4 regions of the Variovorax sp. GW821-FHT09D05 genome follow, and region 2 is predicted to be linked to each of the others. Evidence: predicted binding sites of a transcription regulator. Region 2 holds the regulator's gene; each other region holds the start of a gene.
What was found. Region 2 encodes sigma-54, which starts transcription at its own class of promoters, with help from an activator protein. Its sites were predicted from a motif close to TGGCANGNAANCTGCTTT; they were not measured.
Positions count from the first base shown of each region.

Region 1: the regulator sigma-54 is predicted to act here: its motif matches at 4,314-4,331, upstream of AC07O3_RS05015 (isopenicillin N synthase family dioxygenase).
Region 3: the regulator sigma-54 is predicted to act here: its motif matches at 3,151-3,168, upstream of AC07O3_RS07060 (pilin).
Region 4: the regulator sigma-54 is predicted to act here: its motif matches at 3,158-3,175, upstream of AC07O3_RS27740 (ammonium transporter).

Region 1 covers NZ_JBWKOZ010000002.1:103,591-111,164, forward strand. Annotated here, with positions in the region: gene rutA (pyrimidine utilization protein A) at 1-242, shown strand, start outside; gene rutB (pyrimidine utilization protein B) at 256-1,047, shown strand; gene rutC (pyrimidine utilization protein C) at 1,070-1,462, shown strand; gene rutD (pyrimidine utilization protein D) at 1,468-2,274, shown strand; gene AC07O3_RS05000 (malonic semialdehyde reductase) at 2,271-2,870, shown strand; gene rutF (NADH-dependent FMN reductase RutF) at 2,883-3,437, shown strand; gene rutR (HTH-type transcriptional regulator RutR) at 3,450-4,157, opposite strand; gene AC07O3_RS05015 (isopenicillin N synthase family dioxygenase) at 4,364-5,365, shown strand; gene AC07O3_RS05020 (VOC family protein) at 5,461-5,847, shown strand; gene AC07O3_RS05025 (BMP family ABC transporter substrate-binding protein) at 5,916-7,022, shown strand; gene AC07O3_RS05030 (ABC transporter ATP-binding protein) at 7,027-7,574, shown strand, end outside.
Region 2 covers NZ_JBWKOZ010000007.1:425,207-432,780, reverse strand. Annotated here, with positions in the region: gene argS (arginine--tRNA ligase) at 1-205, shown strand, start outside; gene AC07O3_RS21250 (SPOR domain-containing protein) at 217-981, shown strand; gene AC07O3_RS21245 (thiol:disulfide interchange protein DsbA/DsbL) at 1,124-1,771, shown strand; gene lptA (lipopolysaccharide transport periplasmic protein LptA) at 1,914-2,627, shown strand; gene lptB (LPS export ABC transporter ATP-binding protein) at 2,624-3,418, shown strand; gene rpoN (RNA polymerase factor sigma-54) at 3,436-5,037, shown strand; gene AC07O3_RS21225 (phospholipase D family protein) at 5,048-6,655, shown strand; gene AC07O3_RS21220 (LysE family translocator) at 6,663-7,310, opposite strand; gene AC07O3_RS21215 (YceI family protein) at 7,330-7,574, opposite strand, start outside.
Region 3 covers NZ_JBWKOZ010000002.1:525,820-533,393, forward strand. Annotated here, with positions in the region: gene AC07O3_RS07050 (polysaccharide biosynthesis protein) at 1-768, opposite strand, end outside; gene AC07O3_RS07055 (PglL family O-oligosaccharyltransferase) at 802-2,520, opposite strand; gene AC07O3_RS07060 (pilin) at 2,624-3,091, opposite strand; gene AC07O3_RS07065 (3',5'-cyclic-nucleotide phosphodiesterase) at 3,299-4,102, opposite strand; gene AC07O3_RS07070 (CHASE2 domain-containing protein) at 4,132-6,387, opposite strand; gene AC07O3_RS07075 (FHA domain-containing protein) at 6,439-7,092, opposite strand; gene AC07O3_RS07080 (Stp1/IreP family PP2C-type Ser/Thr phosphatase) at 7,159-7,574, opposite strand, start outside.
Region 4 covers NZ_JBWKOZ010000011.1:129,269-136,842, reverse strand. Annotated here, with positions in the region: gene rbp (RNA-binding regulator) at 47-457, shown strand; gene AC07O3_RS27755 (tripartite tricarboxylate transporter TctB family protein) at 658-1,146, shown strand; gene AC07O3_RS27750 (tripartite tricarboxylate transporter permease) at 1,159-2,670, shown strand; partial or broken gene AC07O3_RS27745 (sulfite exporter TauE/SafE family protein) at 2,735-2,839, opposite strand; gene AC07O3_RS27740 (ammonium transporter) at 3,215-4,453, shown strand; gene AC07O3_RS27735 (hypothetical protein) at 4,472-4,774, shown strand; gene AC07O3_RS27730 (thiamine pyrophosphate-binding protein) at 4,810-6,483, opposite strand; gene AC07O3_RS27725 (pyridoxal phosphate-dependent aminotransferase) at 6,509-7,574, opposite strand, start outside.

The sequences.
Region 1 (7,574 bases), on a different contig from region 2:
CCGACCCGACCTCGGCCGTGAACATCAACATGGGCACGCTCGTGGGCTCGTATGAAAACGTCGCGCGCATGCTCGACGAAATGGCCGAGGTGCCCGGCACCGAAGGCGTGCTGCTGACCTTCGACGATTTCCTGCAGGGCGTCGAGGCTTTCGGCGAACGCATCCAGCCGCACATGAAGAGCCGCGCGCACGTGCAGAGCCCCGTGCCGTCGCGGGTCGAACCCGAACGCCTCGCGGCCTGAGCAGGAGCGTCACGTGAGCACTCCCGCACGCAACATCACCCTCACATCGAACACCCCCGTTGGCGCACCGCGCCTGCCGGGCGCCCCGGCACCGCTGGTACTGCCCGCGCGCCCCGAGCCGCTGGAACTGCACGCGAGCGACTCCGCGCTGATCGTCGTCGACATGCAGAACGCCTATGCATCCATCGGCGGATACGTCGACTCGGCCGGCTTCGACATCTCCGGCGCGCAAGGCACCATCGCCAACATCGCGCGCACCATAGCGGCGGCGCGCGCGGCCGGCATGCTGGTCGTGTTCCTGCAGAACGGCTGGGACGCGGCATACGTGGAGGCCGGCGGCCCCGGCTCGCCGAACTGGCACAAGTCGAACGCACTCAAGACCATGCGTGCCAAGCCTGAGCTGCAGGGCAAGTTCCTCGCCAAGGGCGGCTGGGACTACGAACTCATCGAAGAGATGAAGCCGCAGCCCGGCGACATCGTCGTGCCGAAGACGCGCTACAGCGGCTTCTTCAACAGCACGCTCGACAGCACGCTGCGCTCGCGCGGCATCCGCCACCTGGTGTTCACCGGCATCGCCACCAACGTGTGCGTCGAATCGACGCTGCGCGACGCCTTTCACCTCGAATACTTCGCCGTGATGCTCGAAGACGCGACGCACGAACTCGGCGGGCCCGCGATCCAGAAGGCATCTGTCTACAACGTCGAGACCTTCTTCGGATGGGTCTCCACGGTGGAGCACTTCTGCAGCACCTTCGCACCCGCATCCATCACCCAACCCGCACCGGCCGAAGCGGCCACTGTCTGATTCTTTTCAAGGAGCTCTCTTCATGCCCAAGCAAGCCATCATCCCGCCCGGCACCGGCGTGCCACTCGCCCCCTATGTTCCCGGCACGCTCGCCGACGGCGTGCTCTACGTGTCGGGCACGCTGCCCTTCGACAAGGACAACAACGTGGTCCACGTGGGCGACGCGGCCGCGCAGGCTCGTCACGTGCTCACCATCATCCAGGGCGTGGTCGAGGCAGCGGGCGGCACCATGGACGACGTGACCTTCAACCAGATCATGATCAAGGACTGGGCCGACTACGGGAAGATCAACACGGTGTATGCCGAGTTCTTTCCCGGCACCAAGCCCGCGCGCTACTGCATCCAGTGCGGCCTGGTGAAGCCCGATGCCCTGGTCGAGATCGCCTCGATCGCGCACGTCGGCGAGAAGGGCTGAAGCACATGCCGTCGCTGCACTACGAAGTGCACGGGCCGTCCGATGCCGCAGCCACCGTGCTGCTGTCGTCGGGCCTCGGTGGCTCGGCCGGGTTCTGGCAGCCGCAGCTCGGCGCGCTGGTTGCCGCCGGGCACCGCGTCATTGCGTACGACCAGCGCGGCACCGGTCGCAGCCCTGCCGCATTGCCAGAGACGTATGCCATCGAAGACATGGCGAAGGACGTGCTCGAAATCCTCGACGCCACGAGCACTTCGCAATGCCACTTCGCGGGCCATGCACTCGGCGGCCTCGTGGGTCTGCAGCTAGCGATCGACGCGCCTTCGCGCATTGCGAGCCTCGTGCTCATCAACGCGTGGTCGAAGCCCAACCCGCATTCGGCGCGCTGCTTCGATGCGCGGCTCGCACTGCTCGGCGCATGCGGCCCGCGCGCGTACGTGGAAGCGCAGCCGATCTTCCTGTACCCCGCAGCCTGGGCCGCCGAACACGCACAGCGCGTGGCCGACGAAGTCGATCACGCCTTCGCGCACTTCCCGGGCGAGGCCAACATGCGCGCACGCATCGCCGCCCTGCGCGCCTTCGATGTCGACACCCGCCTCGCCGACATCACCGCGCCCACACTCATCGCCGCTGCGAAAGACGACACGCTCGTGCCCTGGACCTGCTCGCAGAGCCTGGCCGATGGCCTGAGCGACGTCACGCTCGACTTCATGCCGCACGGCGGCCATGCCCACAGCGTGACCGAGGCCGAAGCCTTCAACCGCAGCCTGCTCGACTTTCTCTCGCGGGTCAGCGCATCCGCCGTTCCAGCATGACCACTCTTGCATCCACACTCGACGACGCCGCGCTGTCGCTGCTCTTCACCGGCGCACGCACCCACAACGGCTGGACCGACGAACCCGTCACCGACGCACAGCTGCAGCAGATCTATGCGCTGGCGAGCCTCGGCCCCACATCGGCCAACTGCTCGCCCGCGCGCTTCGTCTTCGTGCGCACGCCCGAAGGCAAGCAGCGCCTCGCACCGGCTCTCTCCAAGGGCAACCTCGACAAGACCATGGCCGCACCGGTCACGGTCATCGCCGCGTGGGACCGCAAGTTCTACGACAAGCTGCCCACGCTGTTCCCGCATGCCGATGCGCGCAGCTGGTTCACCGGCAGCCCCGAGGCCACGCACGAAACCGCCTTTCGCAATGCCAGCCTGCAGGCGGGCTACCTGCTGCTCGCAGCGCGCGCGGTCGGCCTCGATGCAGGCCCGATGTCGGGCTTCGACAAGGCGAAAGTCGACGCGGCCTTCTTCGAAGGCACCGACTGGACCGTCAACTTCCTCATCAACCTGGGCCACGGCGATGCGTCGAAGGTGTTCGGCCGCCTGCCGCGGCTGCCCTTCGACGAGGCCTGCGTGCTGGCCTGAAGGACTCACCACATGCTGCTGAATGCCATGGCCTCCCACGCTGCTTCATCGTCATCGAACCCCGCCGGCCTGCTGCCGAGCCTGGAGAAGGCCGACTACCGCGACGCGATGGCGCGGCTGGGCGCGGCGGTGAACATCATCACCACCGACGGCCCCGCGGGCCGCGCCGGCTTTACGGCATCGGCCGTGTGCAGCGTGACAGACGAGCCCCCGACGCTGCTGGTGTGCCTGAACCGTTCGGCCTCGGTGTACCCGGCGTTCAAGACCAATGGCGTGCTGTGCGTGAACGTGCTGGCCGCGGGGCACCAGTCGCTGTCCGCATTGTTCGGCGGCAAGACGCCGATGGACGAGCGCTTCGCCGCCGGCAACTGGAGCCGCAAGACCACCGGCTCGCCGATGCTCGACGACGCGGCCGTTTCCTTCGACTGCCGCGTGGTGCATGCGACGAGCGCGGGCACGCACGACGTGCTGTTCTGCGAAGCGGTAGCCATTGCCATAGGTGGCGCGACGCAGGGCTTGATCTACTTCGACCGGCGCTATCACGAGATCGCGGCGCCGCCGCACTGAAATCCACCTGACTCAGCGCGGCGTGATGCCTTGAAGAAAGATGCGCTGCACGTTCTCCACGGTCTTCTCGAAGAACGCCTCATCGTCCAGCGTATGCCCCGACAGCGCCTGCACCTGCACGCCGAAGTCCGCGTAGTGCTGCGTCACCGCCCACAGCGCGAAGATCAGGTGATGCGGATCGACGGGCGCCAGCCTTCCCGCTTCGACCCACGCGCGAATCACCTCAGATTTTTTCTCCACCAGCGTACGCAGTTCGCGGTCGAGCTCGTCGCGCAGCAGCGGCGCGCCCTGGATCATTTCCAGGCAGAAGAGCCGTGATGCATCGGGCCGGTCGCGCGAGACCACCAGCTTGCGGCGGATGTAGTCGCCGATGGCCTCGCCCGGGTCCTGCTCGGCACTGAAGCCGCGCAGTGGCTCGAGCCACAGCGCGAGCAGATCGCGCAGCACGTTGACGTAGAGCTCTTCCTTGTTCGCGAAGTAATAGAGCAGGTTGCTCTTCGATACATCGGCACGTGCCGCCACCTGGTCGATCGACGTGCCGTGCAGGCCGAAGCGGGAGAACAGCCCCAGCGCCGCACCGAGGATCGCGCTGCGCTTGTCCTCGATCTGGCGCAGCCGGCGGCTCACCGCGGACGCGCTGCGCACCGCGGGTTTTGCACGCTTGCGCGCCGGGCTCTTCTCTTTGCTGGCACTGGCGGCCAGCGCTTTGGTCTTCGGCATCTTCCCTCGCTCTTGTTCGTTCGTTGGTGAATCGGCAGGCAACACAGCGCACCACTGTAAGGCCGTGGTGCATCGCCTTGCGCCGCAGCAGCCTTCGCAGCGCGTCGTTGCGCACCATGCTGACGCGACGGATGCGTTTTGTCCATTTGGTCCAACTGGCACAGACGTTGCATGGCGAAAGGCATGCCAAGCATGAGGAACCTGCCATGACCCTGCTGTCCGTACCCATCATCGATCTAGCGCCCTACTTCGCGGGCACCGCCGAAGGCAAGGCCGAGGTCGCGAAGAAGGTCGACGAGGCCTGCCGCAGCATCGGCTTTCTCGTCATCACGAACCACGGCATTGCGCCCGGGCTGATCTCGCGCGTGTCGTCGCTCTCGCGAAAGTTCTTCGACATGCCGCTGGGCGAAAAGCGCAAGGTCGACCGCCCGCGCGAAGACGCGGTGCGCGGCTACAGCGCGGTGGGCGAGGAAGGTCTCTCGTACAGCCTCGAAGAAGCGGCTCCCGGCGACCTGAAGGAATCTTTCTCTATCGGCCCGTCGAACGTGCCGCAAGACGACTACCACCGCGGCCCCGCCGCCGGCCCGCACTTCGAGCCCAACAGCTGGCCGCCCATCGAGGGTTTCCGCGAAGCCTACGAAGGCTACTTCGAGGCGATGAGCGATCTCTCGCGCTCGCTGATGCGTGTCTTCGCGCTCGGTCTGTCGCTGCCCGAGACCTTCTTCGACGACAAGATCGACAAGCACATCAGCATGTTCCGCGTGCTGAGCTATCCGCCGCAGCGCGAGCAGCCGCTGCCCGGCCAGCTGCGTGCGGGCGCGCACAGCGACTACGGCAGCCTCACCATCGTGCTGCCCGACGACAAGGGCCTGCAGGTGTTCAACAAAGCCGGCCAGTGGGTGGACGTGCCGCAGGTCGAGGGTGGCCTGGTGGTCAACATCGCCGACCTCATGATGCAGTGGACCAACGACCAGTGGGTGTCCACGCTGCACCGCGTGATCAACCCGCCTTTCGAGATCGCGAGCACCAACCGCCGGCAATCGCTGGTGTTCTTCCATCAGCCGAACTACGACGCGATGGTCGAGTGCCTGCCTAGCTGCCTCGCGCCAGGGGAGTCGGCGAAATACGCGCCGATTTCTTCTGGGGACCACCTGACGTCGAAGTTCGTCAAGCAGACGACCTTTGGTGGCACGAAGGCGATGGTTTGAGATGACTGCCTGCTGTTCTTCGGGGCTCGATCACGCCGACGGCGCGCTCGCACCCCGAACAAGAACAACAGCAAACGCCCAATGAGCAACTGAACATGGCCCACCTCTCCTACGTCAACGTCTTCGCAAAAGACGTGGTCGCACTCAGCGGCTTCTACCAGCGAGTATTCGGTTTCAAAGAGATCGAAGCGATCCGCTCACCCATCTTCCGAGGCCTGGACACCGGCAAATCGAGCCTTGGCTTCAACGCACTCGATGCCTACGAACTGCTGCACCTGAGCGAGTTTTCAGACACACGCGGCGTCAAGTTCCTGCTGAACATCGACGTCGACAGCCAGGCCGACGTCGACCGCATGGTGCCGGTCGCGCTCGAAGCCGGCGCCACGCTCATCAAGCCGCCATACGTCACTTACTACAACTGGTACCAGTCGGTGCTGCTCGATCCCGAGGGCAATGTGTTCCGCATCAACTTCATGATGTGACGTGCGCTGCGCTCGTTCTCTTTTTTCCGTCCTCCCTTTCTTCAAAGCCTCTCACCAAAGGTAGTCCCATGCAGTTGCGCACCCTCACTCCCGGCCTGGGCCTCGCGATGACCATCGCGGCCAGCGGCGCCTTCTTCACCACCCTGCCCGCTGCAGCCGCCGACGGCTTCACGCTGAAGGACAAGCCGAAGATCGCGATGCTCTACTTCGGCCCGAAGAACGATGGCGGCTGGACGCAGGCCTTTGACGAGGCCCGCGTGAAGATCGAAAAGGAAATCGGCCAGAAGATCCAGTTCGTCGAGAACGTGCCCGAAGACGCATCGGCCATCAAGCCCGCGGCGGAGAAGTTCATCCAGCGCGGCGCCAACATCGTGATTGGCACGGCCTTCGGTTATTCCGACAGCTTCAAGGACCTGGCCGCCAAGTACCCCGATGTCGCCTTCCTCAACGGCTCAGGTACCACCAACGGCAGCAACCTCGAATCGTTCTACGGCCGCACCTACGAAAGCCAGTACCTCTGCGGCATGGCCGCCGGCGCTGCATCGAAGACGGGCAAGCTCGGCTTCGTCGCGGCCAACCCCTTCGGCGTTGTGAACTGGACCATCAACGCCTTCGCGCTCGGCGCGCAGAAGATGAACCCGAACGCCACGGTCAACGTGATCTACACCGGCGCCTGGAACGACCCGGTGAAGGAACGCGCCGCCGCCGCCGCACTCATCGACCAGGGCGCCGACGTGATCGGCCAGCACGTCGACAGCCCCACGCCGCAGATCGTCGCGCAGGAGCGCGGCGTGTACGGCACCGGCCACCACCGCGACCTGCGCCAGTTCGCACCCAAGGCCACGCTGTGCTCCTCGGTGTGGGTGTGGGACCGCTTCCTGACGCCGGAGCTGAAGAAGGTGATGGCCGGCAACTGGAAGCCCGCGCAGTACGGCGCCTTCATCGAGATGAAGGACGGCGGCACCGACATCGCGGGCTTCGGCCCCGCCGTGCCCAAGGACAAGGCCGCGGTCATCACCGCCGAGCGCGACGCGATCATGAAGGGCAAGCAGGTCTACGCCGGCCCGCTCGCCGACCGCGACGGCAAGGAGCGCGTTGCCAAGGGCGCGGTGCTGTCCGATGCCGACCTGTGGAAGATGGACTGGTTCGTCAAGGGCGTGGTCACGCAGAAGTAATTTCATGCCCAACAACGCGCTAGAACTCACTGGCATCCGCAAGTCCTTCGACGGCTTCGCGGCGCTGACCGACGCTCACTTTGCCGCGCGCTGGGGCGAGGTGCATGCGTTGCTGGGCGAGAACGGCGCGGGCAAGTCTTCGCTGATGAACATCGCGGCCGGGCTCTATGCGCCCGAGGCCGGGCAGCTGCTGGTGGACGACAACGCGGTGCGCTTCGCCGGTCCGCGTGACGCGGCAAAACACCGCATCGGCATGGTCCACCAGCATTTCAAGCTGGTGCGGCCTTTCACGGTGGCGCAGAACATCTTGCTCACCGCGCCGCCGCCGGCCGAGTTCCAAAGCCATGGCGAGCGGCTGCGCGAGATCGAGCGCGACATTCGCAACAAGGCCTCGGAGCTGGGCTTCGACATCGATCCGTCCAAGCGCATCGATGCACTGTCGATTGCCGAACAGCAGCGCGTCGAGATCCTCAAGGTGCTGCTCGCGGGTGCGCGCATCCTGATCCTCGACGAGCCCACGGCCGTGCTGACCGACCAGGAGGCCGCGCGCCT
Region 2 (7,574 bases):
TGCGTCGAAGGACTTCGCCCCGCACGACGTCACGTTCTACCTGCGCGAGCTGGCCGCCAGCTACCACAGCTACTACGACGCCGAGCGCATCCTGGTCGACGACGAAAAGGTCAAGCTGGCCCGCCTGGCGCTGGTCGCCGCGACCGCGCAGGTGCTGCACAATGGCCTCGCGATTCTCGGCGTCAGTGCGCCGAGCAAGATGTGAACCTCCTCACCATGAAGAAGACAACCAGACAACGCGGCAACATCGTCATCGGCCTGATCATCGGGCTGGTGCTCGGCCTGGGCGTCGCGCTGGGCATCGCGGTCTATGTGACCAAGGTGCCGATCCCGTTCGTGACCAAGACGCAGCGCGGCGGCGCCGAGCAGGACGAGGCCGAAGCCCGCAAGAACCGCGACTGGGACCCGAACGCGCCGCTGGCCGGCAAGGCAGGCGCTGCCAAGCCGGCGCCCGCACCTACCGGCCCGGTCAACCCCGTCACCGGCGAGCCGGCCACCACCGCCGTGGCCCCTGCCACCGCCCCGCCCACGACCGCACCGCCGGTGCCCGTGGTGGTGGCGCCCAAGCCGCCGCGCCCTGCGCCGGTGCCGGCCGAAGCCAATGCCCTGCCGCCGTCGAACGATCCGCTGGGCGACCTGGCCCGGGCGCGCTCGGGCGGCGGCGCCAGCTCCGGCAGCACGACCACCGCGTCGGCCGCACCGAGCAGCAACAGCAATGCCGGCAGCAGCAGTTCGGGCCCCGATCCGTTCATGTACTTCGTGCAGGCCGGCGCCTTCCGCACCACCGACGACGCCGAGGCCCAGCGCGCCAAGCTGTCGCTGATGGGCGTCGAGGCCAAGGTCACCGAGCGCGAGCAGGCGGGCCGCACCGTCTACCGCGTGCGCGCGGGCCCCTTCAACAAGAAGGACGACGCCGACCGCCTCAAGGAGCGGCTCGACGGCGGCGGCATGGATTCGGCGCTGGTTCGCGTGCAGCGCTGACCCGGCAGCCGACACAAATAGCCCCTAAGCTTCGCCGCGCGGCGTTTGCCGCCACCATCCACTGCCTCGGGCGCGCCGGATGAGGGGGAACTCCCCGCCGCGCGCCGGCTCAGTCTGCCGTAACAACTGGAGAGCTCTTTCAATGAAACGTCGTGACTTTTCGCTGGCCGCCACTTCGCTCGGGCTGCTGTCCCTGGCTGCCAACCCGGCCCACGCCCAGGCGCGTGCGCCCAAGGCCGGCACCGAGTACCTGGTGCTCGACAAGCGCGTGCCGGTCGACGCGCCCGCCGGCAAGATCGAGGTGGTCGAGTTCTTCTCGTACAACTGCCCGCATTGCAACGACTTCGAGCCGGCGCTGGAAGCCTGGATCAAGACGGTGCCCAAGGAAGTCGCCTTCCGCCGCATCCCCGTGCCTTTCGTGGGCAACGACGTCGAAGCCAAGCAGCGCCTGTACTACGCGCTCGAGGCGATGGGCAAGGTCGACGAATATCAGCCGAAGGTGTTCAACGCGATCCACGCGCAGCGCCAGAACGTGAACGGCGACGCCAACATCATTGCCTGGGCCGCCGCCAACGGCCTGGACGGCGCCAAGTTCAAGGAAGTCTTCACCTCCTTCGGCGTGGCCAGCAAGGCCAAGCGCGCCTCGCAAATGACCGACGCCTACAAGGTGGCTGGCGTGCCGGCAATGGCCGTGGCCGGCCGCTGGTATGTGGATGGCGAAACCGCCGGCAACATGACCAAAGTGCTTCAGGTCGTGAACTATCTGATCGGCGAAGCGAAGAAGGGCTGACCCCCCAGGATCGCGGTCCGGCGGAGCCGGTTCCGCGGTGTTCCAGGAAGAAAGTCAAGCCCGCATCGGCGGGCTTTTTCATCTGTGCGTGCGGGGCTGACGCAATCAGCCGCATACAATGCCGAGCAAGTTTCGTGCCTCTATGACATTGCACTCTCACCCCACCACTCCCTTCCTTCGTCGCATCGGCCGCCTGGCCGCCGGCGCGCTGTTGCTGGCCGGCCTTGCCTCGGGCGCACTGGCCGAAACCGCCGACCGCACCAAGCCGATGAACATCGAGTCGGACTCGATGCGCTACGACGACCTGAAGCAGACCAGCGTGTTCACCGGTAACGTGCTCGTTACGAAGGGCACGATCATCATCCGCGGCGCACGCATGGATGTACGCCAGGACCCCGAGGGCTACCAGTACGGCGTGGTCACGGCGGCACCGGGCAAGCGGGCCTACTACAAGCAGAAACGCAATGCGCCCGACGAGTGGATCGAGGGCGAGTCGGAAGTCATCGAGTACGACAGCCGCGCCGACAACGTCAAGTTCATCCGCAACGCCACCATGCGCCGCCTGCTCGGCGCTACGCCGAACGACGAGAGCCAGGGCGCGCTGATCGTCTACGACCAGAGCAACGACACCTACACGGTCAACGGTTCCACCGTGCCGCCGAACACCGCCGTCAACGCGTCCACCCCGGGCGGGCGCGTCAAGACCATCCTGACCCCCAAGGCCGCCACCGCACCGGCAGCCGGTGCCTCGGCTCCGGCCGGCGCGAAGGCGGCGCCGCCGGCGCCCACGCCCGCACCCGGCAAGGGCCTGCGCCAGAGCACCACGCTCAGTGACCAGGGAGAAACCCGCAAGTGATCGAAACCGCAGGAACGCAGGACGCCAACGGCGCACCGGGCAGCCGCCTGATCGCGCGCGGCCTGAAGAAGAGCTACGGCAGCCGCACGGTCGTGAAAGACGTCTCGCTCGACGTGCAGAAGGGCGAAGTCGTCGGGTTGCTCGGGCCGAACGGCGCGGGCAAGACCACCTCGTTCTACATGATCGTGGGCCTGGTGCGCGCCGACGCGGGCGACATCAGCATCGACGGCGAGCCCATCGCCCACATGCCGATCCACCGCCGCGCCCGCATGGGCCTGAGCTACCTGCCGCAGGAAGCCTCGATCTTCCGCAAGCTCACGGTCGAGGAAAACGTGCGCGCCGTGCTCGAGCTCCAGAGCGAGCCCGACGAGAACGGCAAGATGGCGCCGCTGTCGAAGCAGCACATGGACGAGCGCCTGGCCGAGCTGCTGGCCGACCTGCGCGTCGACCACCTGCGCGATTCGCCCGCGCTCGCGCTGTCGGGCGGCGAGCGCCGCCGCGTCGAAATTGCGCGTGCGCTGGCTACGCAGCCGCGCTTCATCCTGCTGGACGAGCCCTTCGCCGGCATCGACCCGATCGCGGTGATCGAGATCCAGCGGATCATCAGTTTCCTGAAGGAGCGCGGCATCGGCGTGCTCATCACCGACCACAACGTGCGTGAAACGCTGGGCATCTGCGATCACGCTTTCATCATCAGCGACGGGCATGTGCTGGCACAAGGCACACCCTCGGAGATCGTCGACAACGCCGAAGTACGCAGGGTGTACTTGGGCGAACACTTCCGCATGTAAGGGCGGGAGCGGTTCCCATGAAGCAAGGGCTATCCCTTCGCGTCTCGCAGCATCTGGCGTTGACGCCACAGCTGCAGCAGTCGATCAGGCTGCTTCAACTCTCCACGCTCGAACTGAGCCAGGAGGTGGAGCAGATGCTCGACGAGAACCCGTTCCTCGAGCGCACGGCTGAAGAAGCGGCGCGCGAGGAATTCGGGCTCGACACGGCCGATGCCCCGGTGCCGCGCGACGACGGCGGCGATAGCGGCGACGGCGAAAGCGACTTCGCTTCGCCCGCCGCCAGCGCGTCCACTGCTTCCACCGAAACCAGCACCACCACCACGGCCGACACCGACGGCCCCGCTGCCGAGATCACCGAGCGCGAGCCCGACTGGGAAGGCGACGGCACCGTCGACATGGCGCCCGACGACAGCGAATGGGGCAGCGATGCGCCCGCGCGCCAGAACAACCTCGGCGACGACGAACGTGCCGACGCCACCGAACTCGCGCGCAGCCAGGAGTCGCTGCAGTCCTTCCTGCATCGCCAGGCGCTGAGCCTGCGCCTGAACGAGAACGACAGCGCCGCGCTGCGCTTTCTCATCGAATCGCTCAACGACGACGGCTACCTAGAAGACTCGCTGCCCGCACTGGCCTCGGGCCTGGCCGGCGACGACAACGACCAGTTCGACGACCTCGTGCATCACTTTCAGGTGGCGCTCGGCCTGCTGCAAAGCCTGGAACCCGCCGGCGTCGGCGCGCGCGACCTCGGCGAATGCCTGGGCATCCAGCTGCGCGCCCTGGCCCGCGAGGACGAGACCGACGAGGAAGAACTGGTCCGCAAGACCGCCATTGCCATCTGCAAGCAGCCAATGGAGCTGCTCGCGCGCCGCGACTTCAAGCGCCTGGCCACGCTCACCCGCAGCAACGAGGAGCTGGTGCGCTCGGCGTTGCAGATCATCGCGCGGCTCGAGCCGAAGCCGGGCCGGCGCTTCGTCGACGTCGAGCGCAACATCGTCATTCCCGACGTGATCGTCACCAAGACGGGCCGCGGCACCAATGTGAAGTTCCGCGTCATGCTGAACCCCGAGGTGATGCCGCGCCTGCGCGTGCACGACATCTATGCCGGCGCACTCAAGTCGCACAAGGGCGAAGGCAGCCAGGCGCTGTCGCAGCGGCTGCAGGAGGCGCGCTGGTTCATCAAGAACATCCAGCAGCGCTTCGACACCATCCTGCGCGTGAGCAACGCTATCGTCGAGCGGCAGAAGAGCTACTTCGTGCACGGCGAACTCGCGATGCGTCCACTGGTGCTGCGCGAGATTGCCGACGAGCTGGGCCTGCACGAATCGACCATCTCGCGCGTGACCACCGCCAAGTACATGGCCACGCCCTTCGGCACGGTCGAGCTCAAGTACTTCTTCGGCTCGGCGCTGGGCACCGAGACCGGCGGCAATGCGTCGAGCACCGCGGTGCGCGCGCTGATCAAGCAGTTCGTCAGCTCCGAGAGCATCAAGAAGCCGCTGTCGGACAGCCAGATTTCAGAGATGCTGAAAGAGCAGGGCATCGAGTGCGCGCGCCGCACCGTGGCCAAGTACCGCGAGGCGCTGCGCATCGCGCCCGCCAACCTTCGCAAGGCCCTGTAGAAAGCCACCGATGACCCGTCGCCTGCCGTCGCTTTCGCGTTGTGGGCATTGGGTTTTCGTCATGGCGGCGGTCTTGCTGTTCGCAGGCTGCGCCACATTGCCCGACGAGGCGCCGCGCCCGCCCACCAAGGCCATGGCCGTGTCAGCCGACACCGCGCTCGGCAAGATCGCGCTGGCCTCGCAGCCCGACCCCGACCTGAGCGGCTTTCGCCTCATGCCCGGCGGCGACTTCGCCTTCGACACCCGTATCCAGCTGGCCCGTCGCGCGCAGCGCACGCTCGACGTGCAGTACTACCAGATCGAGAACGACGAGACCGGCCGCTACCTGATGCGCACCCTGCGCGACGCCGCCCAGCGCGGCGTGCGCGTGCGGCTGCTGATGGACGACCTCTACACCTCCGGCGAAGACGAGCTGCTGCTCGGCCTGGCCGCCACGCCCAACGTGGAGCTGCGCCTGTTCAACCCGTTCCCGGCCGGGCGCGGCAGCCTGCTGAAGCGCTTCAGCGCGTCGCTCTTCGACTTCAGCCGCGTGAACCGCCGCATGCACAACAAGCTGTTCATTGCCGACGGCGCGATGGCGGTGGCGGGCGGGCGCAACATCGGCAACCAGTATTTCAGGCGCACGGCGGGCGAGAACTTTCTAGACCTCGACACCTTCGTCACCGGCGCGCTGATCCCGCGGCTGGGCAGCCTGTTCGACCAGTACTGGAACAGCATCTACGTGCGGCCGATCCAGTCGGTGGTGGCCAGCGACCTGTCGCGCGAGGAGCTGCAGAAGCGCTTCGATGTCGCCACCGGCCCCGACACCACGCCACCGCCGCCGCCGCCCGCGCCCAACGACCTGCTTGGCTACAGCCCGATGGCGGAAGACCTGAACGCCGGCAAGCTCGGACTGATCTGGGCCACCGCAGAGGCCTACGCCGATTCGCCCGAGCGCGTGATCGGCAAGACCGCCTCATACGGCGGCGTGCCGCTGCTGGACGTCGACAGCGTGCGCTACAACGTGGTCGAGCAGATGCGCCGTGCGCGCTCCGAGGTGACCATCGTCTCGCCCTACCTCATTCCGGGCGCCTCGGGGCTGGAGGTGATGCGCGAGATCCGCGGCCGCAACGTGAAGATCAGCGTCGTCACCAATTCGCTGGCCGCCACCGACGAGCCGCTGGTGCACACCGCCTACCGCCGCTACCGGCCCGACATGCTCAAGCTCGGCGCCGACCTCTACGAACTGAGCTCCACGCGCACCCGGCGCAGCGTGCGGCTCGGCCTGTTCGGCACCTCGGTAGGCAGGCTGCACGCCAAGTCGGCGGTGATCGACCGGCGCATTCTTTTCGTCGGCTCGATGAATTTCGATCCGCGCTCGGAGACGCACAACACCGAGATCGGCCTCTTCATCCGCAGCCCCGAGATGGCGCAGCAGGCGCTCAAGCTCATCGACGTGCTCAAGCAGCAGGGCGCCTACCGGCTGCGCTTTGCCGAGGGCAGCAACGAGTCGCGCATCGAATGGGTCAGCGACGACGCCGGCAAGCTCACTGTGCTGAGCGAGGAGCCCGACTCCGGCTTCTGGGACCGGACCATGCTCGAACTGCTGGCGCCGCTGACGCCGGAGAGCCTGTTGTAGCGTCGGCTCAGTTGCCGCGCACGGCCGACCAGATCAGCCGCAGGCCCAGCAGCCCCATCACGCCGCCGGCGGCCCGGTCGATCCAGACCTTGTAGCGCAGGTAGGCCGAGCGTGGCGCTGCCGAGGAAAGCGCCAGCGCCACGATGGCGTACCAGCCCGTCTCGATGCAGAAGATGACCGCCGGCACCGCCAGTGCGAGCACCAGCGGCACCTCGCGCGGCAGGAAGGCCGCGAAGATGCTGGCGTAGACCACGGCAGTCTTCGGGTTGCTGACCTGCGTGGCCAGGCCCAGCAGGAAGGTGCGGCCGCTACGGCCCTGCTGGCGCGGCGACCCGTCCGTCTCCTGCGCCGCCACGGCCAGCGGCTGCCGCGCGCCGCTCCAGATGCGAAAGCCCAGGTAGACGAGGTAGGCGCCTCCCAGGCCCTTGATGGCCACGTACAGCGCCGGCACGGCCAGGAACGCCGCCTGCAGCCCGGCCAGCGCGGCAATCGCGAAGACCAGCCCGCCGGCACCCATGCCCAGCGCTGCGGCCAGTCCGTCGGTGCGCGAGGTCACTGCGGTGCGCGCCACCATCACGAAACTGGGGCCAGGGCTCATCGCGCCCACAGTCATGGCGCCGGCGATGCCGAGCAGCGAAAGGGTGGTGTCCATCATGGCCTTGCCTTCTCCGGTGTCACTGCACGTTGACCGCTTCGACCTGCACCAGCAGCTTCACCTTGTTCTCGAAGCCGAAGTTCAGCCCCCAGGTGATGCCCCAGTCGCTGCGCTCCACGGTCGTCTCGAAGTCGCCGCCGCACACCTGGCGGTTGATCAGCGGGCTCAGGTAGCAGTTGAAGCGCACGGCCTTCAGCGTCACCGGCTTGGTCTGGCCCATCAGCGTGAGCGTGCCCGGCACGTCGACCACCTTGCCGCCGCTGA
Region 3 (7,574 bases), on a different contig from region 2:
ATTGTCTACCGATACTTTTCCGCTGGCGAGGTCGAGCAAACCGGGCAGTGACCGAATTCGTACCGGCAAATATTGCAACTGGCTGAGAATTTGATTCCGCCTGTGTCGGCTTGCACTCGGCAAAGCCAAAAGAACATCAGTCACGGCCAGCTCTTTAACCAAGTTAGGTGCCCGGTTAGGTGAGTAAACGGAAATTCCATTGATCGTGCGGCCTTGCTTCGCGGGATCATCATCAATGAAACCCACCAAGGAATATTGATTTGAGCCACTTAGTGCAGCGGCAGTTTGCGCCCCTGCCATTCCCGCGCCATATACCAGCAAGCGATTTTGTATCTTTGTTGCGGCACCCTGCAACCAATACCAGCCTAGGGCTCGACTACTGCTGATCAACAACAAGAATATAAGGGGCTGCAACACAATCAGGCTTCGGGGAATTCCCCCCAAATGATAGAGCAGCCAGACGAAAGGAAAAAGTAGAGCACCGTAGATTGCAACAGCCTTGCCCGTAGTCAATATTGCAGTCAAGCCTGTGTAGCGAAAGATAGCACGATACAGGCCAAATTTAATGAAAACAGGAGCCGCCAATATGGGCGACAACGCATACGCGAACCACTCTACGCCTACTGGTCGGTGCAAGATGTCGAGCCGCAATGTGAATGCCAGCCACATCGAAATGATTGCCAGAATCGCATCCAAGAAAATTACGATGGCCTGCTTTTTCAATCGAGGCAGGCTCAGTAGCTGATTCTTTACTGCGATGTATTTCATCTTAATTTCACACGGGCGCCAGGCAATCCTGCCTTATTCCTTTGGCCAATCAATAGATTTAAGACGTGGGAATTTCTCCTGAGCCAGCGACCATCTTTTAGGCCCGGCTTCACATTGGTCGCGAGGAACAATGCGACACATTTTAGTTAACCATTGTTGCGCGGCAACGGGCCGATCATTCAATCCTAGAAGAATTGCCAATTTCATAAACCCCGCCGGACTAGGCACGAGCGCCACCATATTTTCAGCCCATTGCACTTGCTCTGCCGAATCATTTCCGGTTGGCTCAAATTGAATAAAGCGTTGCGATTCACGAAGCTGATCGAGCAAAACAACATCAGGAAGGCCAAGAGCGGCCTTACTCTCGATTCCGGCCCGCTGGAGCTGCATTGATTGATAAGTCGCCTCAACAGAAAAATAGTCGCGAATGATCAATACCAAAAAAATTGCACTTGCTGCCCACAGCGCCAGAAGGAAGTTTCGCCCTCGCTCCTTTGACATCTCCCCCAACCTCAAAATTTTCAAATCCGAGGTTAATGCCCCAATTATCAGTCCAGTTGGTAGCAGGAAGTATGCATAGTGGAGGGGAAGTTCGAGCATAGAGTGAATTCCAATAACAACGACCATTAAAAAATAAATGGCTTGCCCGGGCGATTTTATACGGCGCGCTGCAATGATCAGCCAAGCCGCCAAGACTGTCGAAATCAGCACCCCAAGAGGCACTCCTGCCCAAAGGCAAAAGTCCAAGAACAAGTTATGAGACTGAAAAAAAGAATACCCCATTGCGGGGTGATATTCTGCAACAGCGAGTTGCGCAGGCAAGACATCACTCCAGCCATAACCTAGCCAAGGCCGCAAGGACAATGCGTCTCCAAAAATCCTCCATATCGTTGGCCTCAATTCGCCACTCGCACGGGTCATCATAGAACTTGGTGCATCAAGCACCAAGTCTTGACTGATTGTTCGCACGCTCCCAATCAGCGCAAAAAAGAAAAGGCCCGCGGCCATCAAATACAACCGAGGGCGAGCTATTGAATCACTCCACAGTGCGCGCCAATACCAGGATGCTGACAATATTACAAACACCCCAACAGCACCCGTTCGTGACTGCGTTAAAGCTACACCGAACATAAAAATTGCGCACAACAAAACTCCAAGCCAGGGGCGAATTTTTTTCCCCAGTACTCCCCAGCCTACGGCGAGGATCCCCCATAAAAGCAAGGTAGCCAGTTGATTGGCTTGTCCCATATTTGCGTAGGGACGGTTGCCAACGGAACTTGTCGCAACCCAAATATCCAGCGCCTGATCCTGCGCAGTGCCTAACCATTGCTGCAATTGAAGACCAACCGAAATTACTGATGCAATGCCAATTGCTATAAATAAGAAATCAGCGAGCCATTCGGGCCTCCAAAACTGCCATCGCTGGCCCACAAAAATTGCTACGGCAAAGCCTGCGATATAGCTCGCTGAAATTACACTTTGCCCAAAAAATGGCAACAACCCAATGGCGTGTTGAAGATAGAGCCATGGCACCAAGGCCAACGCCAGAACCTCCATCGCGTGGAATTGAAGTTTTGACTGGCAATTTAAAATTGCCGGAAAGGCAAAAAGAGCTATTAATATGGACAGCCAGGCATCCGAATGGAAAGCGCGCCAAGGTAAAGTATGATTTGGGAGTAACCAAGAAAAAGAGAGAAGCACGCCGCCAACCGCAATAGCGGCCGACGCATTTCTGGAATTTCCAACAAACATATTATGCCGCTGAATTAATAAAAAAGCCCCCTTTCGGGGGCTTTTTACATAGCTGCAACTGCTCTCATTTAACTAATTGCAATCAAATTCGGAATTACGCCAATTAGGTCCCAACACGGCACTCAGTCGGAACGTATTTGTTCTTGGCCGAAGTCGAAACAGCACAGGTCCACTTGACCGGGCCACTTGGAAGGGTACCGCTGGCCAAATCAGCCCCATTCGAAGTGGGCTTAAGTGTCAGCGTCAAAGCGCCAGCAGCGTCGGTCGTTTCCAAGGTAATTGTGCCGTTGGTCGAATCCGTCGCCATCGTCTTCAGGTTCTTGAGGCCAGAGCCTGAGGCAATTGCATCGACGCCGGTAGCCAAAGAAGCGCCGTTAGCGGCATTTTCAGCGATAGTCGCCTTAGCACCAGAAGCCATGACCAACGCTTCCGTTACGCGCGCGCGCACGGTGTAATCCTGATAAGCCGGCAGAGCCACAGCAGCCAAAATACCAATGATCGCCACAACGATCATCAATTCGATAAGGGTGAAACCCTTTTGCACATTGCGTGCGATAGAACGACGGTTCATTCACTAACTCCAGGTTGGTTGGTTGTTACGCCCGGGAACCTGCCCGGAGCGAGGTACCTTCCGCAGCATCTGTGCCACCCGTCCCCGGAGCCTCCTGCTGACCGAACACGTCAACTTTGATCACATTGTCGTTACGACATGTGACACAAGTTGCTTCAAGATGCCACGCTTGGTGACAAATTTGTCATGCCAACGCATCGCCCAGCATCAGCAAGTCAGGATCCCATCCGCCTTCAACCAGCGTATGTCCCGCTGCGCCAACCCCGCTACCTGCTCGTCCATCAGCGCCTCGATCTGGCTCATGATCTCGTCGGTTTCGGTGGGCTTGGTGTGGGTGATGTAGATCGGGTACTGCTTCCCCGGCCCGATGTGCGCCAGCTCGTCGGCCAGCACAGCGGGCGACAGATGCAGGCTGCGCTCGGCCAGGGCCTGCTCGCGGCTGCTGAAGGCTGTTTCAATCACCAGCATCGCGACGTCGAGCGCATTCACACGTTCCCAGAAGGGCGCGTTGCGCTCGGTATCCCCGCTGAACACCCAGTGGGCACCGCCTTCGGCCCGTCTCACGGCAAAACCGCACGCCGGCACGGTGTGAACCGCAGGCAGCACCTCGACCAGCTTGGGCTCACGGCTACCCAGCGGCAGCATTTGCCCGACGGCAATGACGTGAAAGCTCACGAACGGCGCCTCGATGCTGGGAATGCTCTCGAAATCCGGCCAGATGACGTTGTTGAACACATGCGCCCGCAGCGCATCGATGGTGGCCCTCAGCGCATGCACGCGCAGCGGCCGCTTGCGGCGGCTGCCGACGGCGTCGAGCATCAATGGGAGCGCTGCGATGTGGTCGAGGTGGCTGTGGGTGAGCACGACATCGTCGATGCAGACCATCTCTTCGAGCGTGAGGTCTCCAACACCCGTGCCCGCATCGACGAGCAGGTCCGTGTCGACCAGGAAAGAGGTGGTGCGGCAGTCTTTGGCTATGGCGCCTGAGCAACCCAGCACACGAACCTGCATTGTGAGAGACCCCTTGTGTGTGTCTGTCGTCATTTGGTTTCGAACCGGGTTGCGCCATCCCAATCAGGGTCTTGTGGTCGCAACGCCATCGAGGCTAAACGCTGGGCATAGAGCTGGTAAAGGACTTTTTTGGCATCCGCGGCGAGCAGGGGGGCCAGCAAGTTTCGGCCCATCGCCCAGTCCTGCCGTCGGTAGGCCGCGAGCACTTCGCTCCAGCGGCCGAGCAGTTGCCGGGTCTGCGCCACCGCCTCGGGCGTGCGCACGGCCAGCGGCGTAAAAACGGCAACGGCTTGTGCCTTTCCCTTGACGCGAACGCTGTCGAGTTCCTGCCAGATGTAGTCGGGCGCCAGCTCGCATGTCGCGCCGCTGGCCACGACTTGCACGCCGTAGTGTCCGCTCAGGCCCTCGAGGCGGGATGCGAGGTTGACCGCGTCACCGACCACGGTATAGCTGCGGCGCGCGGCGGAGCCCATGTCGCCCACGCTCATCAGGCCGCTGTTGATGCCGATGCCCACGCTGATCTCGGGCCGGCCGCTGGCGCGGTGAATGCGGTTGATGTCGTGCACAGCGTCGGCCATGTCGAGCGCAGCCCGTACGGCGAGCGTGGCGTGGTCGGGTGTGTCGATGGGTGCGCCCCAGAAGGCCATGACGCAGTCGCCCATGTACTTGTCGATGGTGCCGCGGTGCGCGCTGATCACGTTGGTGAGTCGGCTGAAGACGGTGTTGAGAAAGGCCTGCAGTTCGGCCGGCGCCATCTGCTCCGACAGGCGGGTGAAATCGCGCATGTCGCAGAACATCACGGTCATGGGCTTGCTCTCGGCGCGCATGCTGTAGCGGCCGGGGTGCTCCATCATTTCGTTGACGAGCTGTGGCGGCACGTAGGTGCCGAAGAGCCGCACCAGGCCGCGCCGCGCACGCGATTCGACGAAGTAGCCCCAGCTCATGTTGAACACGAAGGCAAGCGCCGTCATCGTCAGCGCCGACGCCAGGGGCAGCACGAGGCTGTGGCTCACGTACAACCAGGTGTTGAGACCGATCAGCGCGGCGATCGTCCCCGCGGCCAGCAGCAGGGCGCGAGGCGCCGACAGCAACGACAGTCCGAAGGCCAGCACGAGCCCCGTCACCGCGACAAGCAGCACCTCATAGCCCACCGCGTAGTCGGGCACGCTGAGCAGGCGATGGTCGAGCAGGGCGGAGACGACGTTGGCATGCACCTCCACCCCCGGGAACGCAGCCTCGACGGGTGTGGCACGCAAATCCTGCAGCCCCGGGGCCGTGGCGCCCAGGAGCACGATCTTGTCTTTCAGCTCGCCCGGTCCCAGCCGACCTTCGAGCACGTCCGCAGCAGGCACGTAGCGGAACGATCCTCCATCCGCGCCGCCTGGGCCGCGAAACGGCACCTGCATGCTACCCGTGCCGTCGACCGGAATTCGCAGGCGGCCCACTCTCAGCGATTCGAGCTGCGGCGTGGCGGCTCCTCCGGGCGCAAAGGCCGGCTGCACGGGCGGCGATCCGTTTGCGAGGCGGTAGACGGCGAGCCCCAGCGACTCGTAGTAACCCGGCTGCGCCTTGTCGCCTTCGTAGCGGGCGATGAGCGGCACGCTGCGAATGACGCCGTCGCCGTTGGCGCCAACCAGCGTATTCAGGAAACCCGCCATTGGCGCGGCCTGCGCCAACGCCGGCAGGCTGGCACCGAAGCCGTTCCAGGTCGTTGCGTAGATCCCGCCCGAGGGGAAGGCCCCGGCTGGCAGCAAGGGGGCAGCAGGCAGCTGTCCCTTGGCACTCGGCGCCTCGGTCCGCGTGAAGTAGTAGCCCAGTGCCACGCGCCGGCCGCTCAGCGCCGCGGCGAAGGTGGCGTCATGGTCGAGGCCAGGCGCCAGTCGCTCGACCTCGGCGGCCAGACCCGGCACGTTGCTCAACGGCCCGCTCGCCATCTCTCGCAGCCTGTCGAGGCCCGAACTGCGGTCTGGCTCGAGAAACATGACGTCGAAGCCGAGCACGGCCGCCTGCTGGCGGGTCATCAGCTCCGTGGTGAGGCGGGCGATCTTGTCGCGTGCCCAGGGCCATTGGCCCTGGCGCGCCAGGCTGGCGTCGTCGACGTCGACGATCACGACCCGCGCATCGGGCGTGCCCGGCATGGTGGCGCGCAGGCGGATGTCGTAGATCAGCCGGTCAAGGCGCTCGATCGCGGTCAGCGGCCAAGCGCCGGTGGCGTGCGCCAGCGCCAGCAGCACGGGCAGCAAGGTGATGGCGATGCGCGGCCAGTGCCGCCGCAGTTCCCTCACGGCGCGGCGTCCATGCGGACGTTGCCGCAGCAGGCCGGAAGAAAAGGCGGCTCAGATGCGCACGAACTGCATGCGCGTGGCGCCACCCAGCTCGAGCACGTCGCGCTCCTGCAGCGCAACCGCCTCGGCGCCGAGCTGCAGGCCGTTGAGCGTGACGTTGCCTTCGACGCCCGCAGCCACGTAGCCCTGCCGGCGGCGCGTGACCACGGCCACCGCGACACCGGGCTTGCCGATGGTGGTGACGACCTTCTGCAGGGCCACGTCCTGCCCCTCGTTGGCGCCGGATAGCACGCGCAGCACCGGAATGCCGAGCTCGACCAAGGCGCCGGATTCCGTTGGCGCCGACGACAGCGGCATGGACCCCGAGGGGTACTCGGCCGACGGGGAGCGGACCGAGCCGGTGCCAATGGGCAGATTGCTGCGCGCGCGGAAATGGATGCGGCAGCCCCCGACCTCGATGACATCGTTGTCCTTGAGCGCCTGCTTCTGGATGGCGAGCGCATTGACGTAGGTGCCGTTGGTGCTGTTGAGATCTTCAATTTCGACTTCGCCACCGCTCATGTGCAGCACGGCATGCTCGCCGCTGACCGCCAGATTGTCGATCACGATGTCGTTGTAGGCACGGCGTCCCAGCGTCGTGCGTTCCTTGGCAAGCGCCACTTGCCCGATGACAACGCCATCGACCGAGATGATCATCTTCGGCATTGCCGACTCCCCGAATCCAGAGCTTGAATGACGGCAAGCACATTGGCGGATTGCCGCCAGGGCTTGCTACTTGGCCGTGCGAGGCGCTTCTGCAACGCTCGCGCTGGCAAGGACAACCGAGATGTTGTCCCGTCCACCATTGTCATTGGCAATTGAAACCAAAAGTGATGCTTTTTTCTGAAGCCCGACATCGTGTCCTAGAAGCGTGAAAAGCTGCTCATCCGAAACCATCTCGCTGAGCCCGTCGGAGCAAAGCATATAGAGATCGCCCGGTCTTGCGCTGTGTTCGTGCATTTCCAGCAAGACTTGGGCCTCCACGCCCACGGCGCGCGTCACGAGGTTGCGGGTGGGCGAATTCAGGGCTTCCTCGGCGGTGATGGCGCCGGCGTCGAGCTGCTGCTGGCGCAGCGAGTGGTCGCGGGTGAGCAGCTCCAGCTTGTTGTTGCGCACCCGGTAGCACCGCGAATCGCCGATGTGGCCGA
Region 4 (7,574 bases), on a different contig from region 2:
GGGACTCCATCGCTTTGTCTTGTTGGTTTGAATTAGGAGTCCCTCAATGGGCAAGAAACTCTACGTAGGCAACCTCGCCTACTCCGTGCGTGACAACGACCTGGAACAAGCCTTTGGCGAGTTCGGCGCAATCGTCAGCGCCAAGGTCATGATGGAACGTGACACCGGCCGTTCGAAGGGCTTCGGCTTTGTCGAAATGGGTTCGGATGCTGAAGCACTCGCAGCCATCGAAGCCATGAACGGCCACTCGCTGCAGGGCCGCGCCCTGACGGTGAATGAAGCCCGTCCGATGGAAGCTCGTCCCCCCCGTACCGGTGGTGGCGGCGGCTACGGCGGTGGTGGTGGTGGTGGCGGCTACGGTGGTGGTGGCGGCGGCGGTTACGGCGGCGGCGGCGGTGGCCGCAGCGGTGGTGGCGGCGGTTACGGCGGCGGCGGCGGTGGTCGCGGCGGCTACTAAGCCCTTCCCTCCAGAGCCTTCGGGCTTCTGAATGAAAAGCTCCTTCGGGAGCTTTTTTCGTTTGTGGCCCTCTGTGGCGCAGGGGGCGTCGAGGGAGAACCCTAGCCCTGCGGTAAGCATTTGTCCGTACCGGGCAGGTCAGCCAACGGTCAGGCCCGCAGAACGACCCTCACCCTTCCATACAAGAGGGGCGAGACGACATGCGCATCAAGAGTCAGGCTGACTTCTTTTCAGGAGTCATGTTCACCACCGTGGGGGGCGCCTTTGCGATAGGCGCGACCACCTACACCATCGGCGACGGCGCCCGCATGGGGCCGGGCTACTTCCCGCTCATGCTGGGCATCCTGCTGGCCATCCTCGGGGCCATCATCATGTTCCAGGCACTGGTGGTCGAAACCACCGACGGCCACCCGATCGGCAAATGGGCCTGGAAGCCGCTGGCCTTCGTGCTCGGCGCCAACCTGGCCTTCGGCGTGCTGCTGGGCGGCCTGCCCAGCATCGGGCTGCCGGCCATGGGGATGATCATCGCGATCTACGCGCTCACGATCATCTCGAGCATGGCGGGCGAGCACTTCAAGCTGCGCGACGTGCTGATCCTCTCGACCATCCTGGCGGCTGGCAGCTACGTGGCCTTCATCTGGGCACTGAAGCTCCAGATCCAGGTCTGGCCCACTTTCATTTCGGGCTGAGGAGCGCACACCATGGACCTGATCCACAACCTTTCCATCGGTTTCGGCGTTGCCTTCACCTTCACCAACCTGCTGTACTGCCTGCTGGGTTGCATCCTGGGCACGCTGATCGGCGTGCTCCCGGGCATCGGCCCGGTCGCAACCATCGCGATGCTGCTGCCCGCCACGTACGCGCTGCCGCCCGTGTCGGCGCTGATCATGCTGGCCGGCATCTACTACGGCGCGCAGTACGGCGGCTCGACCACGGCCATCCTGGTTAACCTGCCAGGGGAGTCGTCCTCGGTGGTCACCTGTATCGACGGCTACCAGATGGCAAGGCAGGGCCGCGCAGGCCCGGCGCTCGCCGCGGCCGGCCTCGGCTCGTTCTTCGCGGGTTGCGTCGGCACGCTGATCCTGGCCGCCTTCGCGCCGCCGCTGACCGAGCTGGCTTTCAAGTTCGGTCCGGCCGAGTACTTCTCGCTGATGACGCTGGGCCTGATCGGCGCCGTGGTGCTGGCTTCGGGCTCGCTGCTGAAGGCAGTGGCGATGATCGTGCTCGGCCTGCTGCTGGGCATCGTGGGCACCGACGTCAACTCGGGTGTCGCGCGCTACAGCTTCGACATTCCGGAGCTCACCGACGGCATCGGCTTCGTGGTGATCGCCATGGGCGTGTTCGGTTACGGCGAAATCATCGGCAACCTCTCGCAGCCCGACGACGAGCGCGAAGTGTTCACGCACAAGGTCAAGGGCCTGTGGCCCACCAAGGACGACTTCAAGCGCATGCTGCCCGCGGTGCTGCGCGGCACGGCCCTGGGTTCTGCACTGGGCATCCTGCCTGGGGGCGGCGCGCTGCTGGCCTCGTTCGCCTCGTATGCGCTGGAGAAGAAGATCCGCATGCGCCCCGGCGAAGTGCCCTTCGGCAAGGGCAACATCCGCGGCGTGGCATCGCCCGAGTCGGCCAACAACGCCGGTGCACAGACTTCCTTCATCCCGCTGCTGACGCTGGGCATTCCGCCCAACGCGGTGATGGCGCTGATGGTGGGCGCAATGACGATCCACAACATCCAGCCGGGCCCGCAGGTCATGACCAGCAACCCCGAGCTGTTCTGGGGCCTGATCGCCTCGATGTGGATCGGCAACGCGATGCTGATCATCCTGAACCTGCCGCTGATCGGCATGTGGATCAAGCTGCTGACGGTGCCCTACAAGTTCCTGTTCCCCGCCATCGTGCTGTTCTGCGCGATCGGCGTGTACTCGACCAACAACAACACCTTCGACGTGTGGATGGTGGCGGCCTTCGGCTTCATCGGCTACCTGTTCATCAAGCTGCGCACGGAGCCTGCGCCATTGCTGCTGGGCTTCATCCTCGGGCCGATGATGGAAGAGAACCTGCGGCGCGCGCTGCTGCTGTCGCGCGGTGCGTGGAGCGTATTCATCACCCGGCCGCTGTCGGCGGGGCTGTTGGTGGCGGCTGCGCTGCTGCTGGGCATCGTGCTGCTGCCCGCAATCAAGGCCAAGCGCGAGGAAGCCTTCGTCGAGGAGTGAGCGCTCCGGTCCCTGTAAGAAGCCCCCGCTCCGGGGGCTTTTTTCATTTGGGGCCTTTGCTCGGGGTGCCCCAAATAGACGCGCTCTTGTTGGTGCCCGGCAGGGTCGCCGGCGGTGCGCCCGGAAACACGGCGAGCAGCGAGGCGCCCGTTACCACCAGCATTTCCATAGGGGGAGGACTACCCCACCCGTGGCGCTATCAAAAAAGGAGCTGAAGATGCAGGTGTATCAAGTCATGCAGGCATAAAAAAGGCGCCGACCAGCGGCGCCTTTCAAAGTCAAACACGGCATCTCGTACGGAGCCTTTGAAGCATTTTTATTGTTGCTTGGGGATTGTCTCCTCGGACCCTCGGCAGCACGAGCAGGGCCCGTTCGCGAGTGGGCAGACTTTAGGGTGCGCACCGCCTCAGTGCATTGGGAATTACCCGCTTTGCCTTACCGAGAAAGCCCGATTTGCGAACCAAAGTGTTTCTGATAGTTAACGATGTGGCACGACTTGTGCACGCAGCACCAAGGTCCATCACTTCAAGAAGAAGAAACGGTCATGGCCCTGGCTCCGCACGCCTCCATCAACGCGGCAGACACCGCATGGATGATGACTTCGACCGCGCTGGTGCTGCTGATGACGCTGCCCGGCATCGCACTCTTCTATGCGGGCATGGTGCGCCGCAAGAACGTGCTGGCCACCATGGCGGGGGTGGTGGCGATAGCCGCGGCGGTCTCGCTGACCTGGTTCGCGGTGGGCTATTCGCTGGCCTTTACCGAGGGCTGGCCCTGGCTGGGCGGCACCGGGCGCTTCTGGTTCTCGGGCTTCGAGTACCTGAAGGAGGCCGGGCAGGTGGCGGTGAGCCACGTTGCGCCGAACGTGCCTGAGTCGGTCTACGCGATGTTCCAGCTGACCTTCGCGATCATCACCACCGCACTGGTGCTTGGCGCTTTTGTCGAGCGCATGCGCTTCTCGGCGATCCTGTGGTTCGCGCTGCTCTGGAGCGTGCTGGTGTACGCACCTGTCGCGCACTGGGTGTGGGAGCCGGGCGGCTGGCTCGCGCAGATGGGCGCGCTCGACTTCGCCGGCGGCTCGGTGGTGCACGTCAACGCGGGCATCGCGGGGCTGGTGTGCGCCTATGCGCTCGGGCCGCGCAAGGGCTACGGGCGCGAGGCCTTCGAGCCCTACAGCCTGGCGATGACGATGACGGGCGCGGGCCTGCTGTGGGTAGGCTGGTTCGGCTTCAATGCGGGCTCGGCGGTGGCGGCCGACGGGCGCGCGGGCCTGGCGATGCTGGTGACGCACATCGCGGCGGCGGCCGGCGCCATGAGCTGGATGCTCGGCGAATGGATCGTGCGGCGCAGGCCTTCGCTGCTGGGCCTGTGCTCGGGCCTGGTGGCGGGGCTGGTGGCCATCACGCCGGCAGCCGGCTTCGTCACGCCGCTGTCCGCGCTGGCCATCGGCGCGATCGCGGGGCTGGCCTGCTACTGGGGCGCCACCGGGCTCAAGCACCTGCTTGGCGCGGACGACTCGCTCGACGTGTTCGGCGTGCACGGCATCGGTGGCATCGTGGGCGCGCTGCTGACGGGCGTGTTCGCCGATGCGCGCATCTCGGGCGCCACGGGCGACGTGCTGACGCAGGCGATCGCCGTCGGCAGCGTGGCTATCTACAGCGCAACGGGGACGGCGGTGGTGCTGTTTCTGGTGCACATCATGGTCGGGTTGCGCGTCGATGCCGACAGCGAGGTGCTGGGCCTCGATCTTGCACAGCACAGAGAACATCTCGGGAGTAGTTGACCCACCGACGGAGGAACCATGCCATCCATGTCCGAAAGCGAACGCATCGCCCTTGCTGCCCGCCTTCACGTGGCGCTGCGGCGAAAGCATGGGCGCGTGACCGACACCGAGTGGATGGCGACCAATGCCGAGTACGCGGCCGAGATCGTGCGCATGACGCGCGCGCACGCTGCTGACACCAAGGACGAGGAGCTCTACCAGTTGGCGACACGGCTGGAGCAGGCGATGGAGCCGCTGGCTCGCGCTGCGCGGTTGGCGGCGCGGCAGCCCGATGGGACGCCGCCTACGCCGCCGCCTCGCTATGTGGGTGGGTTGCGCTGAGTCTTTTCGGGGTGCGTGCGAATGACACCGGGTGCTCAGCTTGCAGCCAGCGCTGCCTTGCGAATCGACTGCAGGGTGCTTCCCGGGGTGATCGCCTCCGGGTCCAGCAGGCAATGCAGGATGGCCGGCTTGCCGCTGGCACGCGCACGAGCCAGCGCGGGGCCGAATTCTTCGGTGCTGGTCACGCGTTCGCCGTGGCCGCCGAACACTTCGGCATAGCCGCGAAAGTCCGGGTTCTTCAACTGCGTGGCGCTGATGCGACCGGGGTAGTGCTTTTCCTGGTGCATGCGGATCGTGCCGTACATGGCGTTGTCGAGCAGCACCACGATGATCGGCAGGCCGTACTGCACGGCCGTCGCGAATTCCTGGCCGTGCATCATGAAGTCGCCATCGCCCGCGAACACGACCACTTCGCGCTGCGGCCACAGCCGCTTGGCGCCGACGCCGGCCGGCAGGCCGTAGCCCATCGAGCCGCTGGTGGGCGCAAGCTGGCTCGCGTAGGAGCGGAAGGGCCAGAAGCGGTGCACCCAGGTGGCGAAGTTGCCCGCACCGTTGCAGAAGATGGTGTCGGCTGGCAGCACTTCGCGCAGGTGCTGCATGACCTCGCCCATCTGCAGCGGGCCGGGAATGCGGATGGGAGCCGGGTCGCTCCAGCGCAGGAAGTCTTCGCGGGCGGTCTTCGTTTCTGCCTGCCAGGCCGGCGTTTGCGCGGGGCGCAGCGTGGACACGGCTTCCGCGAAAGCCTGCGGCGTGGCGTGGATGCCCTGCGCCGGACGATAGAGCTTGCCGAGCTCGTCGGCGTCGGCGTGCACATGCACCAGCGCCTGCTTCGGCTGCGGAATCGCCAGCAGCTCGTAGCCCTGCGACGGTACTTCGGACAAGCGCCCGCCGACCAGCAGCACGAGGTCGGCGTTGCGGATGCGCTCCAGCATGCGCGGATTGGCGCCAAGGCCCAGGTCGCCCGCATAGCAGGGGTGCTCGGCCGACATCAGCATCTGGCGACGGAACGAGCAGTACACGGGCAGCGAGAACGCGGCCGCGAAATCCGCGAACTGCTGCGTGGCCTTCTCCGACCAGCGGCTGCCGCCCAGGATGACCACCGGGCGCTGCGCCTGCGACAGTCGCTGCTGCAGCTCTGCGAGTTGCGCTGCACCGGGATGGGTTTCGGTCACCGCGTAAGGCTGCGCGTCGGCCACCGTCGCAGCCTCGGTCAACATGTCTTCGGGCAGCGCGATCACCACCGGCCCGGGCCGGCCCGAGGTTGCGACATGGAAGGCACGCGACACCAGCTCAGGCACCCGTGCCGGATCGTCGATCTGCACCACCCACTTTGCCATGGTGCCGAACACCGCGCCGTAGTCCAGCTCCTGGAAGGCTTCGCGGCCCAGCGCATCGCGCGCGACCTGGCCGACGAACAGCAGCAGCGGCGTCGAATCCTGGTGCGCGATGTGCACGCCGGCCGCCGCGTTGGTGGCGCCCGGTCCGCGCGTGACGAAGCACACGCCCGGCTTGCCGGTGAGCTTGCCCTGCGCCTCGGCCATCATCGTCGCGCCGCCTTCCTGGCGGCACACGGTCACGTCGATGGATGCGTCATGCAGCGCATCGAGCACGGCGAGAAAGCTTTCGCCGGGCACGCAGAACAGCTGCTTGACGCCGTGGGTGATGAGCTGGTCGACCAGGATCTGGCCGCCGGTGCGGGGTGAGGTCATGCGGTTTCCAATGAAATGAAGGAGGTCATTCGAGCGCGGCGCAGGCAGCGATGATGCGCGCGCACGCCTCTTCCAGCTGCGCCATCGACGTCGCATACGAAATGCGGAAGTACGGCGCCAGCCCGAACACGCTGCCCGGCACCACTGCCACCTCGAAGTCCTGCAGCAGGTAGCGGCAGAAGTCGCTGTCGGTCTGCAACAGCGCGCCGCCGCGGGTGCGCTTGCCGAGCACGCCGGCGCAGCTCGCGAAGGTATAGAACGCGCCTTCCGGCACGCGGCAGCGCAGCCCCGGCGCGCGGTTCAGCGCGGCGACCACGAAGTCGCGCCGCGCCTGGAAGTCGGCGCAGCGCTCGGCCACGATGTCCTGCGGCCCGGTCAGCGCCTCGATGGCAGCGGCCTGGCTGATGGACGAGGGACACGAGGTCGTCTGGCTCTGCACCACGGCCATGGCCGCGATCAGCGCGCGCGGCCCGGCGCCGTAGCCCACGCGCCAGCCGGTCATCGCGTAGGCCTTCGACACGCCGTTGATGGTCAGCGTACGTTCGCGCAGGCGCGGCTCCACGGCCACCGGCGTGGCAAACGCCAGCCCGTCGTAGAGGATGTGTTCGTAGATGTCGTCCGCCAGCACCCAGACTTGCGGATGGCGCAGCAGCACCTCGCACAGCGGTTTCAGCTGCGCTGCGCTGTAGGCCGCGCCGGTCGGGTTCGACGGCGAATTGATGAACAGCCAGCGCGTGCGCGGTGTGATGGCCGCTTCGAGCTGCGCGGCATCGAGCCGGAAACCGTTCTCCCCGGTACACGCCACCGGCACCGGCACGCCGCCGCAGATCTGCACGATGTCGGCGTACGAAGTCCAGTACGGCGCGGGCAGGATCACCTCGTCGCCGGGGTTCAGGCTGGCCATCAGTGCGTTGAAGATCACCTGCTTGGCGCCTGCGCTCACGCTGATTTCGTCGAGGGCGAAGTCGAGCGCGTTGTCGCGCTTGAACTTGAGCTGCACCGCCGCCTTCATCGCCGGGCTGCCGTCGAGCACCGTGTAGCGCGTGTCGCCGCGCCCTATGGCGCGCACCGCAGCCTCGCGCACGTTCTGC